Regions from separate parts of the Streptomyces tremellae genome, predicted to be linked through region 2. Evidence: riboswitches for the same ligand, from Rfam matches in the RefSeq annotation. Region 2 holds a riboswitch; the other holds the start of a gene.
The links. Region 2 has a riboswitch for glycine ahead of gcvP (aminomethyl-transferring glycine dehydrogenase). Riboswitches for the same ligand answer to the same signal wherever they lie in the genome.
Positions count from the first base shown of each region.

Region 1: linked by a shared signal. The riboswitch ahead of gcvT (glycine cleavage system aminomethyltransferase GcvT) and the one ahead of gcvP (aminomethyl-transferring glycine dehydrogenase) in region 2 are both predicted to bind glycine.

Region 1 is NZ_BAABEP010000007.1:53,147-63,140, reverse strand. Features, by position in the region: gene ABEA77_RS08200 (amino acid adenylation domain-containing protein) at 1-240, opposite strand, end outside; gene ABEA77_RS08195 (thioesterase II family protein) at 254-1,030, opposite strand; gene ABEA77_RS08190 (MbtH family protein) at 988-1,197, opposite strand; gene sbnB (2,3-diaminopropionate biosynthesis protein SbnB) at 1,201-2,196, opposite strand; gene sbnA (2,3-diaminopropionate biosynthesis protein SbnA) at 2,233-3,249, opposite strand; gene ABEA77_RS08175 (L-serine ammonia-lyase) at 3,406-4,788, opposite strand; gene glyA (serine hydroxymethyltransferase) at 4,964-6,226, opposite strand; gene gcvH (glycine cleavage system protein GcvH) at 6,265-6,642, opposite strand; gene gcvT (glycine cleavage system aminomethyltransferase GcvT) at 6,809-7,924, opposite strand; glycine riboswitch at 7,957-8,065, opposite strand; glycine riboswitch at 8,066-8,163, opposite strand; gene ABEA77_RS08155 (AAA family ATPase) at 8,319-8,975, shown strand; gene ABEA77_RS08150 (enhanced serine sensitivity protein SseB) at 9,020-9,763, shown strand; gene ABEA77_RS08145 (enhanced serine sensitivity protein SseB C-terminal domain-containing protein) at 9,916-9,994, shown strand, end outside.
Region 2 is NZ_BAABEP010000013.1:114,870-124,863, forward strand. Features, by position in the region: gene ABEA77_RS12635 (glutamate-cysteine ligase family protein) at 1-1,171, opposite strand, end outside; gene ABEA77_RS12640 (hypothetical protein) at 1,938-2,552, shown strand; gene ABEA77_RS12645 (DUF5999 family protein) at 2,909-3,106, shown strand; gene gcvP (aminomethyl-transferring glycine dehydrogenase) at 3,216-6,110, opposite strand; glycine riboswitch at 6,298-6,395, opposite strand; gene ABEA77_RS12655 (PRC-barrel domain-containing protein) at 6,527-6,937, shown strand; gene ABEA77_RS12660 (DNA polymerase IV) at 6,948-8,339, opposite strand; gene ABEA77_RS12665 (MerR family transcriptional regulator) at 8,419-8,985, opposite strand; gene ABEA77_RS12670 (bifunctional nuclease family protein) at 9,228-9,701, opposite strand; gene ftsR (transcriptional regulator FtsR) at 9,755-9,994, opposite strand, start outside.

The sequences.
Region 1 (9,994 bases), on a different contig from region 2:
CGCGGCGCCCGACTTCAGGATGCCGAGCAGCGCCACCGCCATCTCGACCGACCTGCTGAGACAGACGCCGACCAGGCTCCCGGGCCCCGTCCCGCGTGTCTGCAGCTCGGCGGCGAGCGCCGAAGCGCGGCGGTCCACCTCGGCGTAGGTCGCGCGGTGGGCTCCCGCGACGACGGCGATCGCGTCGGGTGTCGCGGCGGCCTGCCGCTCCCACTGTGCGACCAGGGTGCTCGGCGCCATGAACGATCCTCTCTCAGTCCCGCGCGGGGAAGGCGCGCGCGATGATCTCCGCCAGCCGCGGTTCGGCTCCGCGCACGTACAGGTGCGGGGCGCCGGGAAACAGGTGCAGGTCGAAGCCCGCGGAGGTGTGCTCGCGCCAGCCGGCCAGTTCCGCCTCGGTGACGCTCTCGTCGTCCGCGCCGGCCAGGACCGTCAGCGGACAGGGCAGGGGGGCCTCCGCGCGGTACGCGTAGGTCTCGCACAGCGTCAGGTCGGCGCGCAGGACCGGAAGCAGCAGCTCCTGCATCTCCGCGTCGAGACCGGCGAACTCCGCCGTGGCGAGCAGCTCGTCGTCCGGCAGCTCGTGCCGCGGGTCGCGGTCGGGCAGGCCGGGGGCCCGCATGCCGGAGAGGAACAGGCGGCCGGGCAGGCGCCCGCCGAGGGCCCGCAGCCGCCTGGCCGTCTCGAAGGCGATCAGGGACCCCATGCTGTGCCCGAAGAAGGCGTACGGCAGGTCCGCGTGGTAGGCGACGAGCGGTGCGAGCGAGGCCACGGCGTCGTCGAGCGATGTCAGCGCCGGTTCGGCGAAGCGGCTCTCCCGGCCGGGCAGTTGGAGCGTGCAGACCTCGATGCTCTCCGGCAGGTGCGCCGCCAGCCGGTAGGCGGAGGCGCCCGCGCCGGCGTGCGGGAAGACGAAAAGGCGCCGCCGCGCGGTGTCCTGCCGGCTGCCGAGCCCGCGCAGCCAGGCCGTGGCGGGGGCGGGGGCCGTCACCGCGGCGCCCGCGCGGAACGCGGAGTCAGGTCGGTCCACACCTGCTCGATGTGGTCGAGGCACTCCTGCCGGGTGCCCTGCGCGCCGGTGGCGCGCCAGCCTGCGGGCAGGGTCCGGTCGGCGAACCAGACGGAGTACTGCTCCTCGTCGTTCACCACGACGGTGTACCGGTCCTCCGCGGCGTGCGGGGCGGGTTCGCTGCTCACGCCTCAGACCTCCACCCCGGCGAAGAAGCCGTCCTCGCGGCGGCCCCCGCCCGCGGCGACGACCCGGTCGTGCACCCACTTGCCGACGGCGAGGTCGAGCACGCCGAGTCCGAAGGGCGAGAAGACCGCCGGACGTCCGTGGTCCCGGTGCAGCCGTCCGCGCAGCAGGCCGGCGAGGGTCCCGTCGATGAAGCCGCGGTCGCCGGTGCGCTCTTCCGTCAGGTGCAGCGAGGTGCGCTCGCGCACGGCGTGGTCGATGTCGTCGGTGAAGTTCTGGGCGGCGAGGATCATCTCGGGGGAGAGGTCGCGCAGCGACAGGTGCAGGACCGCCGGATTGTGGGCCAGCAGGCGGGGGTCGTGCAGGTGCGGCTCGCCGGCCACGGTGGTCAGCACCACCAGGTCGCAGTCCGCGAACGCCTCCTCGACGGCGCCCGCGACCACGATCTCGGCCTGCGTGTCCTTGGCCATGGCGGCGCCCAGGCGGCCGGCCGCCGCCGGGTCGAGGTCGAAGAGCCGGAAGGCGCCGATCTCCCAGTCGAGGTCGCGCAGGAAGCGCCATACGTGGTGGGCGATGAGTCCCGTGCCCACGATGCCGACCCGGCGGGCGCGGCGCGCGCCGAGCAGCGTCTGCGCGCCGAGCACGGCGGAGGCCGCGGTCCGTGTGGCGGAGACGATCGAGGACTCCATGCAGGCGAACGGGTAGCCGGTGGCGCAGTCGTTGAGGATCAGCGTGGCCGAGGCGCGGGGGATGCCGTGCTGCGTGTTGTCCGGGAAGCTGGCGATCCACTTGTTGCCCGCGACCTCGAACTCGCCGCCCAGGTAGGCAGGAAGGGAGATGATGCGGGACCGGTCCTGATGCGGGAAGCGCAGGAACGAGCTGTGCGGGTTCGCGCTCTGGCCTGCGTCGTGCGTGAGGTAGGCGGCGCGGACGACCTCGACGAGCTCCGGACGGTGGCGGTCCGTCTCGGCGGCGATGTCGCTCGCACCGATCACGGTCATGGGCGGCGGAGCCAGGGTGGACACGGGGGTGCTCCTTCAGTTGACGGCCAGGGGCTCGATGTCGGAGGGCTGTACCGCTTCCGCGCGCAACTGCTGCTGCCACACGGGGTTGTAGACGGTCTGGGCGTAGGCATGGCCGCGGTCGGCGGCGATGAAGGCGACCCGGGGCCGGCGCGCGGCGGGACGGCGGCGGGCGAAGTAGTCCTGGATGGCGGCGTAGGTGCTGCCGGTCGAGCCACCCGCGTACAGCCCGTAGGCGGCGGCCAGATCGCCGCACGCCTCGACGGCGCGCGACTCGGCGACGATCTCGACCTCGTCGATCAGCGCCTCCCCGCACAGCGGCGGCACGATGCTGGAGCCGATACCGGGGATGCGCCGCTTCTTCGGCGGACCGCCGAAGATCACCGAGCCCTCGGCGTCGACCGCGACGACCACGCACTCGGGAGAGGCTTCCTTGATCCGGTGCGAGAGCCCGGCGATCGTGCCGCCGGTGCCCACGCCGACGAAGAGGTAGTCAAGCGGCCCGGCCTGCGCGATCAATTCGCCGCCGGTGAAACGGTAATGCGCGTCGCGGGCATCCGGATTGGCGTACTGGTTCGGCCAATAGGCCGAGTCGTGTTCCACCAGGAGTTCCTGCACCCGGGAAAGCCGGCTCCGCAGATAGCCGCCCGCCGCGTCGCGCTGGGTGACTTTCTCCACGTGCTCGCACAGCAGACGGAGTTGGGCCTCGGTGGCCTCGTTGCAGTTCGGGTCGATGACCGGGATGAACGAGATGCCGAGCATACGGCAGTAGAAGGCGAGGGCGAGCGCGAAATTGCCGGACGACGACTCGACCACCGTGGTGTCGCGTGCTATCTCTCCGCGACCGATCGCCTGTTCCAGGATCCACAGCGCCGAACGGTCCTTGCTGCTGCCCGTGGGATTGCAGAATTCCAGCTTGGCGACGATGTCGCACTGCTCGTCAGGCAGCGGAATCAGCGGGGTCCCCATGAGGCCCTTGCGAATGCGCCTGGTTTGTTCGATCAGGGATTGATCAGCACGCCTGTGGAGCATGGGCCGAGTGTGGCACGGGGGTGGTTGAGGCGGCTCAACCGCGACTCAAGCGCCCGGTGCAGGGGCCGGGCAAGGCTGGAAAAGGGATACGCGACGACCCGGGACACGGGCACGTGCGGCCCTTCCCGAAGGGCCGCACGACCTCGGCGCGCGGCCTCAGCACTCGATGATGTTCACCGCGAGCCCGCCCCGCGCCGTCTCCTTGTACTTCACGGACATGTCCCTGCCGGTGTCCCGCATCGTCTTGATGACCTTGTCGAGGGAGACCATGTGGCTGCCGTCGCCGCGCAGGGCCATCTTCGCGGCCGTGACCGCCTTGACCGCGGCCATGCCGTTGCGCTCGATGCACGGAATCTGGACGAGGCCGCCGACCGGGTCGCAGGTCAGTCCGAGGTTGTGCTCCATGCCGATCTCGGCGGCGTTCTCCACCTGCTCGGCGCTGCCGCCCAGCACCTCGGCGAGTGCGCCCGCCGCCATGGAGCAGGCGGAGCCCACCTCGCCCTGGCAGCCGACCTCGGCGCCGGAGATGGAGGCGTTCTCCTTGAACAGCATGCCGATGGCGCCCGCGGCCAGCAGGAAGCGGACCACGTCGTCGTCGCGCTCCCGGGCGGTGGCGTCGTGGGCACAGAAGTTCATGTAGTAGTGCAGGACCGCGGGGATGATGCCCGCGGCGCCGTTGGTCGGCGCGGTGACGACCCGGCCGCCCGCCGCGTTCTCCTCGTTGACGGCCATGGCGTAAAGGGTGATCCACTCCATGGCGTGGGCGTGCGGGGCGCCCTCGGCCCGCAGCTGCCTCGCGAGGTTCGCGGCCCGCCGCCGCACCTTCAGGCCGCCCGGCAGATTGCCCTCGCGGGACATGCCGCGGCTGACGCACGCCTGCATGACCTGCCAGATCTCCAGCAGCCCGGCCCGCACCTCGTCCTCGGTCCGCCAGGCACGCTCGTTCTCCAGCATCAGCGCGGAGATCGAAAGGCCGGTCTCGCGGGAGCGCCGCAGCAGCTCGTCACCGGTGCGGAAGGGGTGCTTGAGCACCGTGTCGTCCAGCTTGATGCGGTCCTCGCCCACGGCCTCCTCGTCCACCACGAAGCCGCCGCCCACCGAGTAGTAGGTCTTCTCCAGCAGCACCTCGCCCGCCGCGCCGTACGCGGTGACCTTCATGCCGTTGGCGTGGTAGGGCAGCCGCTTGCGCCGGTGCAGGACCAGGTCCTTCGACGGGTCGAAGGCGATCTCGTGGGCGCCGAGCAGGCGGAGCGTGCCGGAGGTGGAGATACGTTCCGCCTCCTCGTCGGCGCGCTCCACGTCGACCGTGCGGGGCGCGTTGCCCTCAAGGCCGAGCAGGACCGCCTTCGGCGTGCCGTGGCCGTGGCCCGTCGCGCCGAGCGACCCGTACAGCTCCGCGTGGACCGAGGCGGTGTGCACCAGCAGGCCCTCGTTCTTCAGCCGGCCCGCGAACATGCGGGCGGCCCGCATCGGGCCCACCGTGTGCGAGCTGGAAGGGCCGATGCCGATCGAGAACAGGTCGAAGACCGAGATGGCCACGGAAGGACTCCTTGCTGGTCGGCGGAGGCCGCCTGCCACCGGTAGAGGGCCGGCGCCGCCGCGGGGGATGCCGGCGGCCGGAAGACGGGACAGTGGCGCACGGCGGGGCACCGCGCACCACACTCCAGTGTGACGCGGCGCCCCGCGAGTGTCCTGACACGGTGTGTACGGGTGACTACAGCGTCGGGTACAGCGGGTGCTTCGCGGCGAGCGCCGCCACTCGTACGCCCAGCTCCTCGCGGTCGAAGGCCGGCTTCAGCGCCTGCGCGATGACATCCGCCACTTCGGCGAAGTCCTCCGCGGTGAAGCCGCGGGTGGCGAGCGCGGGGGTGCCGATCCGCAGACCCGAGGTGACCATCGGGGGCCGCGGGTCGTTCGGCACCGCGTTGCGGTTCACCGTGATGCCGACCTCGTGCAGCCGGTCCTCCGCCTGCTGCCCGTCGAGCTCGGAGTGGCGCAGGTCCACGAGGACCAGGTGGACGTCCGTACCGCCGGAGAGCACGGAGACGCCGGCCTGGGCCACGTCGTCGCGGCCGAGGCGCTCCGCGAGGATGCGCGCGCCCTCCAGGGTGCGCCGCTGGCGCTCCTTGAAGTCGTCGGACGCGGCCACCTTGAACGCGACCGCCTTGCCCGCGATGACGTGCTCAAGGGGGCCGCCCTGCTGGCCGGGGAAGACCGCCGAGTTGATCTTCTTGGCCAGCTCGGCCGTCGAGAGGATCACACCGCCGCGCGGGCCGCCGAGCGTCTTGTGCGTGGTCGTCGTCACCACATGGGCGTGCGGCACCGGGTTCGGGTGCAGCCCGGCGGCGACCAGGCCCGCGAAGTGCGCCATGTCGACCATCAGGTACGCGCCGACCTCGTCGGCGATCCGCCGGAACGCGGCGAAGTCCAGCTGCCGCGGGTACGCCGACCAGCCCGCCACGATCAGCTGCGGCCTGGTCTCCTTGGCGAGGCGCTCCACCTCGGCCATGTCGACCTGGCCGCTCTCGCCGTCGACGTGGTACGGGACCACGTTGTACAGCTTGCCGGAGAAGTTGATCTTCATGCCGTGGGTGAGGTGCCCGCCGTGCGCGAGGTTCAGCCCCATGATCGTGTCACCGGGCTTGAGCAGCGCGAACATCGCCGCCGCGTTGGCCTGCGCCCCCGAGTGCGGCTGCACGTTCGCGTGCTCGGCGCCGAACAGCGCCTTCACCCGGTCGATGGCGATCTGCTCGACCACGTCGACGTGCTCGCAGCCGCCGTAGTAGCGGCGGCCCGGGTAGCCCTCGGCGTACTTGTTGGTGAGGACCGAGCCCTGCGCCTCCATCACGGCGACCGGGGCAAAGTTCTCCGAGGCGATCATCTCCAGCGTCGACTGCTGGCGGTGCAGCTCGGCGTCGACCGCGGCGGCCACGTCGGGATCGAGCTCGTGCAGCGGGGTGTTCAGGAGCGAAGACAAAGCGGATCAGTCCCTGGTGTCGATTGCCGTCAGTGGCGTCAGTTGCCGGCGAACTCGGTGTACTCGTCCGCCGAGAGCAGGTCGCCCGGCTCGTCGGAGACCCGGACCTTGAACAGCCAGCCGCCCTCGAAGGGCGCCGTGTTGACCAGCGACGGGTCGTCCGCCACGTCCTGGTTGACCGCGGTGACCTCGCCGGAGACCGGCGCGTACAGGTCGCTGACCGACTTGGTGGACTCCAGCTCGCCGCAGGTCTCGCCCGCGGTCACCGTGTCCCCCACCTCCGGGAGCTGCACGTACACGACGTCGCCCAGGGCGTTCGCCGCGAACTCGGTGATGCCGACCGTCGACACGCCGTCCTCGGCGGCCGTCAGCCACTCGTGCTCCTTGCTGTAGCGCAGCTGCTGCGGGTTGCTCATGACCTGGATTCTCCTGTACGCGGGTGGGCGGCCGGAAACGGCCGGGTCGGACGGGGTGGGGCGGCCGCCGCGCGGGGCGACCACCGCCGTGGAAACCGTAAGGGCCGTAGGGGCCGCGGAAGCCGTAAAGGCCGTGAAAGCCGTCGAAGCCGTCGAAGACGACCTGTCACTTCTGGCGCTTGTAGAACGGCAGGGCCACGACCTCGAACGGTTCGTGGTTGCCGCGGATGTCGACGCCGACCCCCTCGGCGCCGGGCTCGGCGTGCGCGGTGTCGACGTACGCCATCGCGATCGGCCGGCCCAGGGTGGGGGAGGGGGCGCCCGAGGTGACCTGCCCGACGACGGCGTCCCCCACGACCACGTGGTAGCCGGCCCGCGGCACCCTGCGGCCCTCCGCGACCAGGCCGACCAGCTTGCGCGGCGCCTTCACCGCGGCCAGCTCGGACGCCGTCGCCAGCGCCGTGCGGCCCACGAAGTCGCCCTCCTTCTCGAACTTCACGACCCGGCCGAGCCCCGCGTCGTACGGGGTCAGCGCCGTCGACAGCTCGTTCCCGTACAGCGGCATGCCGGCTTCGAGGCGCAGGGTGTCGCGGCAGGACAGGCCGCACGGCACCAGGCCGGCGCCGGCGCCCGCGTCGGTCAGCGCCTGCCACAGCCGCTCCGCGTCCGAGGGCGCCACGAACAGTTCGAAACCGTCCTCGCCGGTGTACCCGGTGCGCGCGATCAGCGCCTCGACCCCGGCGACCGTGCCGGGCAGGCCCGCGTAGTACTTGAGGCCGTCGAGGTCCGCGCCGGTGAGCGACGCCACGATGCCGGGCGAGGCCGGGCCCTGCACGGCGAGCAGCGCGTACGCCTCGCGGTCGTCGCGCACCTCGGTGTCGAAGCCGGCGGCGCGCGCCGTCAGCTCGTCCAGCACGACCTGCGCGTTGGAGGCGTTGGCGACGACCATGAAGTGCTCGTCGCCGAGGCGGTAGACGATCAGGTCGTCGAGGATGCCGCCGTCCTCCTGGCAGATCATCGTGTAGCGGGCGCGGCCCACGGCGAGGGCGCCGAGGTTGCCGACGAGCGCGTAGTCGAGCGCGGCGGCGGCGCCGGGGCCCGTCAGGGTGATCTCGCCCATGTGGGAGAGGTCGAAGAGGCCCGCGGTGGTGCGGACGGCGTGGTGCTCCTCGCGTTCGCTGCCGTACCGCAGCGGCATGTCCCAGCCCGCGAAGTCGGTCATGGTGGCGCCCAGCGCGCGGTGCACGGCGTCGAGCGCGGTGCGGCGGGGTGACGGGCTCATCGGTGGCTCCCAGGGATGAAGGGCGAGGACGGTCCTCCCCATCTGTCATCGGAACCTGAGAGGTTCGCCATGACCGCCCGGTCAGGGTCATGGCTTGCACCTTGGGTGGGGCACGCTCGGCGGCCCGCTTTTCAGATCTGCCTCGCCCGCGCGGTAACGGTGCCTGAGAGATTCAAGGGAGGAACTTGCTCCTTCGGCGCCCGCCACCGAGGTGGCCGGGACTCTCCCGCGCGGATTCAAACGGCCGGTATGCAGTTGGCGCCGCCATCATCGCACGCGCGCCCTGCCGCGGAAACCTCGGTCGCCATTACCATCTCTTTACCCGGGGTGGCCGGGGCGCGGCGGGGCGCCCCCGTGCCCGGGAGGCGGCGGACGACCGCGACAGGGGGCGGCCATGGCGGTGCGCGGCACACGGAACATTCCCACCCGAGCCCGTACGGGCTCGGGTGGGGGCGGCACGCGGGTGCGTGACTTACGGGGCGGGGCCTGCGCCCCGCCGGGCGGCCTGGTCTTCGCCGAGGGCGACCTCGTCGTCGTGTCGGGCCTGCCGGGCAGCGGCAAGTCCACCCTCATCCGCAGGGCGGCCGAGGGCGGCGTCGACTCGCAGGACGCGCGGGAGCGCTGGGCCGGGCGGCTGCCACGGCTGCCCTATGCCCTGTACCGGCCCGCCGTGCGCCTCGCCCACTACGCCGGCCTGTGGCGGCTGCTGCGCACCGGGCGCAGCGCCGTCGTCCACGACTGCGGCACCCAGCGCTGGGTGCGCCGCTGGCTCGCCCGCGAGGCGCGCGGCCGGGGCCGAGCCCTGCACCTCGTCGTCCTCGACGTCTCGCCCGAGGTGGCGCGCGCCGGGCAGCGGGCGCGGGGCCGCGCCGTCTCCCGCTACGCGTTCGCCCGGCACCGCAGGGCGGTGCGCGCCCTGCTCGCCGCCGTCGAGTCGGCGCGCCTGCCGGCCGGCTGCCACTCGGCCGTCCTGCTCGACGGGGACGCGGCGCGCTCGCTCGGCGCGATCGCTTTCACCGTCCGCTCCACCGGGGCCGACCCGGACCATTAAGGTGCCTTTGCGGAACCGTTGGGCAGGGCGGAGGACGAGGCACAGTGGACACGGCATGGCCGGGCAACGAACTCGAAGAGGTGCTCGCCGCCTCGCTCGGCAGTGAGTCGGCGGGCGCGTGGCTCGTCGAGGTGCTGGGGCGCAGCGACATCTGGGTCCCGCTGCCCGAGGGCGGAGGCCCTCAGAGCACCGGCCTCGACGTGCCCACCGTGGAGATAGCGGGCGGGGCGTACGTCCCGGTCTACAGCTCCCAGGAGCAGTTCCTGCGGTGCGTCGGCACCCACATGTCCTTCACCGTCGCACCCGCCCGCGACTTCGCGCGCGGCCTGCCGCCGCAGCTCGGCATCGCCGTGAACCCGGGCGGCGTGGTGGGCGTGCCGCTGCCGCCGCCCGCGGTCGCCGAGCTCTGCCGCAGTGGCCGCACCGCGCTCGACGGTCCTGAGAGCGGCGGCCGGGTCCGGCTGTTCGAGCCCGACTGGCAGGACGAGCCGGTGGACTTCCTGCGGGCCGCGTCCGAGGAGTTCGAGGGCTCAGGTGTGGTCGCCGACGCGCGCCGCGCGCTCGCCTCCGTCGAGGGCGGTCCGCACCAGTTGTTCGTCGGTGTGCGACTCGTGCCGTGGGGACCCGCGGACGGCCACGCCGCCCTCGACGCACTGGGCCGCGCGCTCGGCCGCGTGCACGTGCCGTGGCAGGTGAACCTGCTGCTGCTCGACATGGCCCAGGAGGACCTGGTCGCCGAGTGGATGCTCGACCGGGTCCGCCCCTTCTACCAGCGCGAGCAGGCCTGATGGCGCGTCGCCGCGCCACGCCCCGGCGTCACGCCTGTGTCAGTACCGCCGCCTAAGCTGGTTTGATGTCGGGGGCGCCGGGACCGCGTGCCCGGGGGGACGGGCCCGAGGGCAGGGGGTCCGACGGCGAGGACAGAGGGGCGGGAAGCGGAGTGAGCGCGCCAGGCACCGCGGAGGCCGGGCACATCGAGCAGATGCTGCGCCAGGTGGCACCGGGGCGTTACGACGCCT
Region 2 (9,994 bases):
CCTCGATGCCGTGGCGGCAGGCGGTGTCGAAGTTCTCCGTTGCGGCGGAGAACGGCATCCGCTTCCACACCGGCCGGGAGTCGTCGGCGAGCGCGCGCACCAGCCCGTAGTAGAAGGCGGCGTTGGCGATGACGTCGGTGACGGTGGGCCCCGCGGGCAGCACCCGGTTCTCCACCCGCAGGTGCGGCACACCGTCGGCGACCTCGTACACCGGGCGGTTCCAGCGGTAGATGGTGCCGTTGTGCAGCGCCAGTTCCTGGAGGGCGGGCACTCCCCCGTCGTCGAGGACCTTCTGCGGGTCCTCGTCGGACATGATCGGCAGCAGCGGCAGGAAGTAGCGCAGGTTCTCCGCGAAGAGGTCGTACGGCGAGTCGATCCAGCGCTCCCCGAACCAGGTCCTCGGCCGGACGCCCTGGACCCGGAGCTCGGGCGGCCGCACATCGGTCGCCTGCTGGAACAGCGGCGGCCGCGACTCGTGCCAGAGCTCCTTGCCGAACAGGAACGGCGCGTTGGCTCCCAGGGCGATCTGCACGGCGGCGACGGCCTGCGCCGCGTTCCACACGTCGGCGAACCGCTCCTGGGTGACCTGGAGGTGGAGCTGCACGGAGGTGCACGCGGCCTCAGGGGCGATCGAGGGCGAGGTGGCGACCAGCCGCTCCACGCCCTCGATGTCGAGGCGGAAGTCCTCGCCGCGCGCGGCCCGCATCTGGTCGTTGAGCAGGGTGTAGCGGTCGACAGCCGACAGGCTTCCCGAGCCGACGTCGTGGTGGCCGAGGGTCGGCAGGATTCCGATCATCACGATGCCCGCGTCCACCTCCTCGGCTTTGCGGTGGGCGTATCCGAGCCCCGCGCGGAGTTCCTCCGCGAGCTGGTCGAGAACCCGTCCGTTCAGACGGTGCGGCGCGATATTAACTTCCAGGTTGAACATCCCGAGTTCGGTCTGGAAATCGCGGCTCGCGATACGGCTGAGGACCTCGTGGTTCATCATCCGGGGCAGGCCGTCAGAGCCCGCGAGATTCAGCTCGATCTCCAGCCCCATCAGATTCCTGGGCTTGTCGAACCGTTTCTCGGCGAGCAGCCTCCCGAACACCGAGAGGCACTGCCTGAGCCTCTTGCGGTACTGCTCGCGGCCGGCCAGATCAAAGCTCGCCGCTTCGACCTTCTCACCCATCGACGTGTCCTCCTCGGCGTGGACGGCCCGCGGCCGGTGCGCGCGCCTCGCTCGATGATGCCCCCGCGAGGTGATCCCTAACGTCCCGCGCACACCGCGGGGAGCGTCCCCAGGACACCCCGGGGCACCGGCGGTGAATAGCGGGAAGGGCGACGCGGCACATACAGGACGACTGTGCCGGAGGTTCGTGCGCGCGTTCCGCGCCGCCCCGGAATGCCCGCCGCATTCCGGGGCGGCGGGCCCACGCCCGCTGCCGCGGCGCCGCCCCGCTTCCGCGTTCCAGCCCTGCGACGCGCCTTTCCGGCATACGGTTGGACTCGGCGGCACAGGGTCGCGAGCGCGGTCGCGGGCAGGGAACGGGCAAGGCGTCGGGCACGGTGGCGGCCGCACGCGCGGAGCATGTGCCCTCGACATACGACAGACGGCATGGACCGCCGCACGGTACACAATGTGACGCAAAAATGCTGGACTCCTTTCGGCCGTCCGGCTCAGGCACATCCTCGCAGGCGGGGAGGGGCGTGCACGAAATTCTTCTAGCAAAGAGGCTCACGAGTGGGGCCGGATAGTGACTTGCCCGCAATAGTCACGACAGCTAGAAGAAACATCGCGTGAACACGCGTCGTATAAACTTTGCGGACGAGGTGGAAAGCGGGCGCAAGGCCCAGGCCCCCGGATCACGCTTCCGAGTCCGCACGCCGACAGAGCCGTCCGCACCTCCTTCCGCACCCGCGCTGCACCCTGTCTCCTGAGCGAGAGGCAACCCACCATGCCGCTGCATGTCCCCCCGGTACCCGCACCCGCCCTGCGCAGCGTTCTCGCCGCCCTCGGCTCCCCCGCCGCCGTACGGGAGGCCCCGACCCCGGCCCTGCGGTCCGCGGGCGGCGCGCTGAGCCCCGAACTCCCGCTTCCGCTCCACGTACTGGACGCGCCCGCGGTCCTCACCGCGCCCGACCCGCTCGACGGCTCGGAGCCCGCCCCGCACACCCGCCTGACGGGATGGCGCTTCGCCATCCGCGCGGGGGACCGGCTGGTCGCCGCCGCCGACACGATGCTCACCGCCGACGGCTGGGCCTTCTCCCGCTTCTTCGAGGGCCCCTACGTCACGGCGACCGAGCGGGCCCTGCGGCAGGCCGAGGGGCTGACGGCCGGGTACCAGCCGCGGCTGCTGTCCGTGCCGGGGCTCTACATGCTGACGCTGTGGCTGCACGGGGACACGGAGGCGGACCCCGCCGCCGGCGCGGTGGACCCGGCGGACCTGCTGGTGCCGCTGGCGCCCGCGCCTCCCGGCTTCGCGGCACACCGGCCGCACCGGGCGGCCGAGCTCCTTCCGGTGATCCGGCTGCGGCTCGCTCCCGCGCCCCTGCTGGGTACCCCCGCCTGACCTGCGACGCAGCGGCTTCTGACGCCCCGCGGCCGGACCGGCCGCGGGGCGTCGCGCGTGAATGCGTGGCACGGCAGGACCAACGGGCATCCACCACGGCCGAGTTGGGCCGAGCGGCCGACCGGGTGACGGCCCGGGTGCCGGTGCGGCGTGCTGCGGGGAAATCCCCGCGCCGCGCCCCTCGCGGGACCAGACTGGCGGGGTCCTGACGAGAGAGACGGGGGCAGTTCATGCAACGCGCACCGCGCTCGAAACCCGGCGCCGCCCCACCAGGGGGCGCCACCTCACCGGCCGCCCGCGGACGGGACCCCGAGTCCCGGAGCGCCACAGCACCCACCACGCGAGGGAACCCGCCCATGTGCCGCCACCAACCAGCCTGTCCCAGCGCCCGCTCGGCCGACCGCGAGGCGGCCCGCCCCCTGGTGAGCCGCCCCGAGCAGGGGTGGAGCCTGCTGTGCAACGGAGTCGTCCTGTTCGAGGACACCGGCGAACTGCTGCCGGACGGGCGGGTGGTCGCGCCGCACCGTACGCCCAGGGCCGCCACGGCCGCCTGAGCCGCGCGCGGCGGCACATACGGCACAGGGCCCGGCGCCGAGCGGACGCTCGGGCCGGGCCCTGTGGTGTGCCAGGGGCGCGCGGATCACGGCCGCGCGCCCGGCGCGCTCAGTGCTCGTAGGCGTCGAGCGGCGGGCACGAGCAGACCAGGTTGCGGTCGCCGAACGCGCCGTCGATGCGCCGCACCGGGGGCCAGTACTTGTCCGCCGCCGAGACGCCGGGCGGGAAGACCGCGGTCTCCCTGCTGTAGGGGTGCGGCCAGTCGCCGCCGAGCACGGCCGCCGTGTGCGGCGCGTTGCGCAGCGGGTTGTCGTCCGTGCCCCACTCGCCCGTCGCGACCTTCTCGATCTCCGCGCGGATCGCGATCATCGCCGCGCAGAACCGGTCGAGCTCCGCGAGGTCCTCGCTCTCGGTCGGCTCGATCATCAGCGTCCCCGCGACCGGGAACGACATGGTCGGCGCGTGGAACCCGTAGTCGATCAGACGCTTGGCGATGTCGTCGACGCTGACGCCGGTCGCCTTGGTCAGCGGGCGCAGGTCGATGATGCACTCGTGGGCGACGAGCCCGCCGGGGCCGGTGTAGAGCACCGGGTAGTGGGGTTCGAGGCGCTTGGCGACGTAGTTCGCCGCGAGCACCGCGACCTGGGTGGCGCGGGCCAGGCCCTCGCCGCCCATGAGCCGGACGTACGCCCAGGAGATCGGCAGGATGCCCGCGGAGCCCCACGGCGCGGCCGAGACGGGGCCGACGCCGGTCTCGGGGCCCGCGGCGCTCTGGAGCGGGTGGTTGGGCAGGTACGGCGCGAGGTGCGCGCGCACGCCGATCGGGCCGACGCCGGGACCGCCGCCGCCGTGCGGGATGCAGAACGTCTTGTGCAGGTTGAGGTGGGAGACGTCCGAGCCGAAGCGGCCCGGCTTGGCCAGGCCCACCAGCGCGTTGAGGTTGGCGCCGTCCACGTAGACCTGGCCGCCCGCGTCGTGCACGGCGGCGCAGACGTCGCCGATCTGCTCCTCGAACACGCCGTGCGTGGACGGGTAGGTGACCATGAGGACGGCCAGCTCGTCGCCGTGCTGCTCGATCTTGGCGCGCAGGTCCTCGACGTCGACGTCGCCGGACTCGCTGGTCTTCACGACGACGACCTTCATGCCCGCCATGACCGCGCTCGCCGCGTTGGTGCCGTGCGCGGAGGACGGGATCAGGCAGACGGTGCGGTGCGTGTCCCCGTTGGCACGGTGGTACGCGCGCACCGCGAGCAGGCCCGCGAGTTCGCCCTGGGAGCCGGCGTTGGGCTGGAGCGACACCGCGTCGTACCCGGTGACCTCGGCGAGGCGCTCCTCCAGCTCCCGGACGAGGGTGAGGTAGCCCTGCGCCTGCTCGATGGGCGCGAAGGGGTGCAGGGCGCCGAACTCGGGCCAGGTGACGGGCTCCATCTCGGTGGTGCCGTTGAGCTTCATGGTGCAGGAGCCGAGCGGGATCATGCCGCGGTCGAGCGCGTAGTCCCGGTCCGAGAGGCGGCGCAGGTAGCGCAGCATGGACGTCTCGGAGCGGTGGTTGTGGAAGACCGGGTGGGTGAGGTACTCGCCGGTGCGCAGCAGGGCCTCGGGCAGCGCGTCGGCCGCCTCGGCGTCCAGCGCCTCGATCTGCTCGGCGCCGCCCGGCACACCGAATGCGGTCCACACGGCGACCAGCTGGGCGCGGCCGGTGGTCTCGTCGCAGGCCGCGGAGACGTGGTCGGCGTCGACGAGCCGCAGGTTGACGCCGCCCTCGCGGGCCGCGGCGACGACCTCGGCGGCCCGGCCGGGCACGCGCAGGGTGAGCGTGTCGAAGTAGGCGTCCTCGGTGACCTCGACACCGCAGGCCCGCAGGCCCGCGGCGAGGACCGTGGCGTACCTGTGGGTGCGGCGCGCGATGTCGCGCAGCCCTTCGGGACCGTGGTAGACGGCGTACATGCCGGCCATGACGGCGAGCAGCACCTGCGCGGTGCAGATGTTGCTTGTGGCCTTCTCGCGGCGGATGTGCTGCTCGCGGGTCTGGAGGGCGAGCCGGTACGCCCTGTCGCCGTCGGCGTCCACGGAGACGCCGACGAGGCGTCCCGGCAGGCTGCGGGCGAACTTCTCGCGAACGGCCAGGTAGCCGGCGTGCGGGCCGCCGAAGCCCATGGGGACGCCGAAGCGCTGGGTGGTGCCGACCGCGATGTCCGCGCCCAGTTCGCCGGGCGGGGTGAGCAGCGTGAGGGCGAGCAGGTCGGCGGAGACGGTGACGATCGCGCCGAGCTCGTGGGCCTGCTCGATCACGTGCCGCGGGTCGCGCACGGCACCTGAGGCGCCCGGGTACTGGAGCAGGACGCCGAAGACGCCGCGCCCGGCCACCTCGGCGGGGATGCCGTCGCTCAGGTCCGCCACGACGACCTCGACTCCGGTGGGTTCCGCGCGGGTGCGGATCACGGCGACGGTCTGCGGCAGGGCGTCGGAGTCGACCAGGAAGACACCCTCCTTGACCTTGCCGACGCGGCGCGCGAGGGCCATCGCCTCAGCCGCTGCGGTGCCCTCGTCGAGCAGCGAGGCGCCCGAGGTGGGCAGCCCCGTCAGGTCGGCGACCATCGTCTGGAAGTTCAGCAGGGCCTCAAGACGCCCCTGCGAGATCTCCGGCTGGTACGGGGTGTAGGCGGTGTACCAGGCGGGGTTCTCCAGCACGTTGCGCAGGATCACCGGCGGCGTGTACGTGCCGTAGTAGCCGAGCCCGATCATCGGCGCGAGCACCTGGTTGCGGTCGGCGAGCGAGCGCAGTTCGGCGAGCACCTCGGCCTCGGTGCGGGCCCCCGGCAGGTTCAGCGCCTCGGCGCTCCTGATCACGTCGGGGACCGCCGCGGAGGTCAGCTCGTCCAGCGATCCGTAGCCGATCTGGGCGAGCATCTTGGCCTGGGCCGCCGCGTCGGGCCCGATGTGGCGGTCTTCGAAGGGGATGCCGCGCTCCAGCTGTGCGAGCGTCTTGCGGTGGGCGGTCATGTGCGGAGGGCCTCCTGGTCGGCGCGACCTGCGTGGGACTCCGCTCGGCGGCGAGCGGTGCCCGGACGGCCTCCCCCTCTGTCATGGACCTGAGAGCTTCACCTGCCCCGCGCGGCGCGCCGCGGGACGGTTTTCACCGTCGGTGAGGGCGGAGGCCGTGGGCGCCCGTCCTGCTTTTCAGAGTGACCTCGTCCGCGCGGTACGGGGTGCCTGAGAGATTCCGGGGAGGATTTGCTCCTTCGGCGCCCCCGGCGGGCTGCCGGAGGACTCTCCCGCGCGGGGTCAGTGGCCTCTGCCAGCCTACCAGCGGAGTCGCCACCGGCCCTGGTGCGCTGCCTCACGCCCGCCCTCTCGCGGCTCCCACCGGGCGCGCCACCAGAAGCACCTTTTTGTAGTATTTGCCTCAGATGCGACCTATGGGAGGCACCGTGGAGACCGACATCGATCCGCGCAGTCTGATCGGCCGCAAGGCGTTCGACAGCGCGGGGCACAAGATCGGCACGGTGGACGAGGTCTACCTGGACGACGCCACCGGGGTCCCCGAGTGGGCCGCCGTCCGCACGGGTCTGTTCAGCAGGGACGCGTTCGTCCCCCTCGAACCCAGCGCCCTCGTCGACAACACCCTGCGGGTCCCCTTCGAGCGCTCCCTCATCAAGGACGCCCCCGACTTCGGCGTGGGCCGCCACCTCTCCCCCGAGCAGGAGCTCCAGCTCTACCACCACTACGGCCTCGAACTGCCGCCCGCGGCCCCGCCCGAGCACCCGGCCGCCCTCTCCGACCGGGACGCGGAACGCGACTTCGGCCACGTCGCAGGCCAGGACGACTGACCGCCCGCCGCTAGCTGCTCGCCTCCCGGCGGCCCCCGGGCACCAGCGGCAGCGGATCCGAAGGCTCCAGGTCCGGGTCGTCCAGCCAGAACGTCCGCACCCGGCCCACCGGCGAGCCGGGCTCCTCGAAACGCACCGTGACCCGGCGCGCCCCGCTCCCCTGCACCCAGCCGGGCCCGTACGCGGCATGGCGCACGTCGTGGCCCGCCTGGTACCGCCGCTCTTTCCGGGCCGTCGCGGCGGAGTCGGGCGGGGCCTGCGGCGGCGCCGGCTCCGCAGCCGCCGCGGGCTCGTCGGGCAGGGCGACCGGCGCGTCCACCCCGGCCCCCGGGCCGGCCTGCGCGAACAGGTCCTCCTGGGTGAAGTCCGCGAGCCCCGTGACGCCCACCCCCAGCAGCCGCACGCCGCCCGTGGTGTCCACGGCGTCGAGCAGCCGCCCCGCGGCCTCCCGCACCACCGAGACGTCGTCCGTGGGCCCGCGCAGCGTCTCGGAGCGCGTCAGCGTCGAGAAGTCGTACCTGCGGACCTTCAGCACCACCGTCCTGCCGGATCTGCCCGCGGCCCGCAGCCGCTGCACGCAGCGCTCCGCGAGCCGGTCCACCTCGGCGCGCACCCGCACCCGGTCGTGCAGGTCGACGTCGAAGGTGTCCTCCACGGAGACCGACTTCGCGTCCCGGTCGGAGACGACGGGCCGCTCGTCGAGCCCGAGCGCCATCCGGTAGAGCGACAGTCCGTGCGCCCTGCCCACCAGCCGTACCAGCTCGTCCTCGCCGGCCTCCGCGAGGTGCGCCACCGTCGTCATGCCGGCGCGCCGCAGATGGTCGCCCGTCGCGGGCCCCACGCCGGGCAGCGTGCGCACCGGCATCGGCCCGAGCAGCTCCCGCTCGGTGCCCGGCTCGATGACCACGAGGCCGTCCGGCTTGGCCTCCTCCGAGCCGATCTTCGCGAGCATCTTGGAGCCGGCGAGCCCCACCGACCCGCTCAGCCCTGTCACGGCCCTGATGTCCGCCCGCAGCCGCTCCCCCCTGGCCCGCGCCGAGGCGCTGTCCCAGGCCGTGCCGCCGGCCTCCAGGTCCACGAAAGCCTCATCGAGGCTGAGCGGCTCCACGAGCGGCGAGAGCCGCCCCAGCAGCTCCATCACCTGACCGCTGATCGCGCGGTAGAGGGAGAAGCGCGGCACCAGGTACGCGGCGTGCGGCGCGAGCCGCCTGGCCTGCGCCGTCGGCATCGCCGAGTGGACGCCGAACCGCCGCGCCTCGTACGAGGCCGTCGCCACCACCCCACGCGGCCCGATCCCGCCGACCACCACGGCCTTGCCCCGCAGGCTCGGCTTGGACGCCTGCTCCACCGAGGCATAGAACGCGTCCATGTCCAGGTGGAGGATGGTCGGCGCGCGTCTCATACCCCCGATGCTGCCGCACGGGTCCGACAACGGCGCCCTGCGGACACGCGCGGCCGCCGTGGCGGGGCGCCCGCCCGGGTCAGACCGCCCGGTCGCGGCGCCTGCGCGCCAGCTCGTCCCCCGGGTTGTTGCCGACGAGGGTCTCCCCGGTGTCGACGCGCTCGCCGTGCAGCTGAGAGAGCGCCGCCTCCACGTCGCGCCACACCACGCCCACGGCGATTCCGAAGACGCCCTGCCCGCACTGGAGCAGCGAGACGACCTCGTCGGGCGACGTGCACTCGTGGACGGTCGCGCCGTCGCACATGAGCGTCATCCGGTCCAGGTCCTTGAAGCCCCGGTCCCGCAGGTGCTGGACGGCCGCCCGGATGTTCTGGAGGGCCACACCCGTGTCGAGGAAACGCTTGACGATCTTCAGGACGACGACGTCGCGGAAACCGTAGAGGCGCTGCGTGCCCGAGCCGTAGGCGGGCCGCACGCTGGGCTCGACGAGGCCGGTGCGCGCCCAGTAGTCCAACTGGCGGTACGTGATACCGGCCGCCGCGCAGGCCGTGGGCCCGCGGTACCCGACACTCTCGTGCGTGGGGTCGACCGAACTGCCGTGAAGCCGGTACGCGCTCGCCGTCGTACCGTCGCCGCTGCTTCTCACGCCGACCTCCGTCCTTGACCTGCCTTCACGACGGTAGGCAGTCACTCGGGGTGCGTCAACGATCGCCGCACTCGCCACGCCGAGTGATAATCACCCTGAGGGTGGTTTAGCGTGCCCCATTCCGGGGAATGGCTCCTCGAATTGTCCGAGCCAGAGCATGATAGCCACTTCCCGGCGGCCCTCCGGCCACCGGATCGGCGCCCCGCGCGGCCGAGTTGGCCGCCGATGCGCCGACCGGCACCTCACTGGCTGTTCGTCCCGAAGTCCTCCGGCGAGATCTGGTCGAGGAACTCGCGGAACTTCTCCACCTCGTCCTCCTGTTCGTCGGGGATCGCGATCCCGGCGTCGTCCAGGACACCGTCGCTGCCGTAGATCGGCGTTCCCGTGCGCAGGGCGAGCGCTATGGCGTCGGACGGCCGCGCACTCACCTCGACTCCGCTGGCGAAGACCAGCTCCGCGTAGAAGACCCCTTCGCGGAGGTCCGTGATGCGTACTTCCGTGAGCTCCTGGCCCACCGCTTCGAGGACATCCTTGAAAAGGTCGTGCGTCAGCGGTCTCGCCGGTGCCATGCCCTGCTGTGCGAAGGCGATGGCGGTGGCCTCCCCAGGTCCGATCCAGATGGGGAGGTACCGATCGCCTCCCACTTCGCGCAGGAGCACGATCGGCTGGTTGGAGGGCATTTCCACCCGGACACCCACAACGTCGAGCTCGTTCACACAGCAACCCTAGGACGTGCCGTGCGGGTTTGGGTAGTCGGGCACCGCCGGGATCAGTCCGGCCGGCCATGGAGCGCGGTACGCACGAGCGCCGCGTGCAGCCGTACGGACAGTCCCGCGAGCTCCCGCATGGTGGCCTCCGCATGGGCCCTGGTCTGCGGATTACGGTGCCGGCGCAGCGGCGCGACGACCTGCTCGACCAGCCCCGCCTCCCGCTCGGCGGCCGCTTTCATGATCCTCAGATGGCGGGGTTCGAGGCCAAAACGGCCGAGATCCGCCACCAGCCGCGCCAC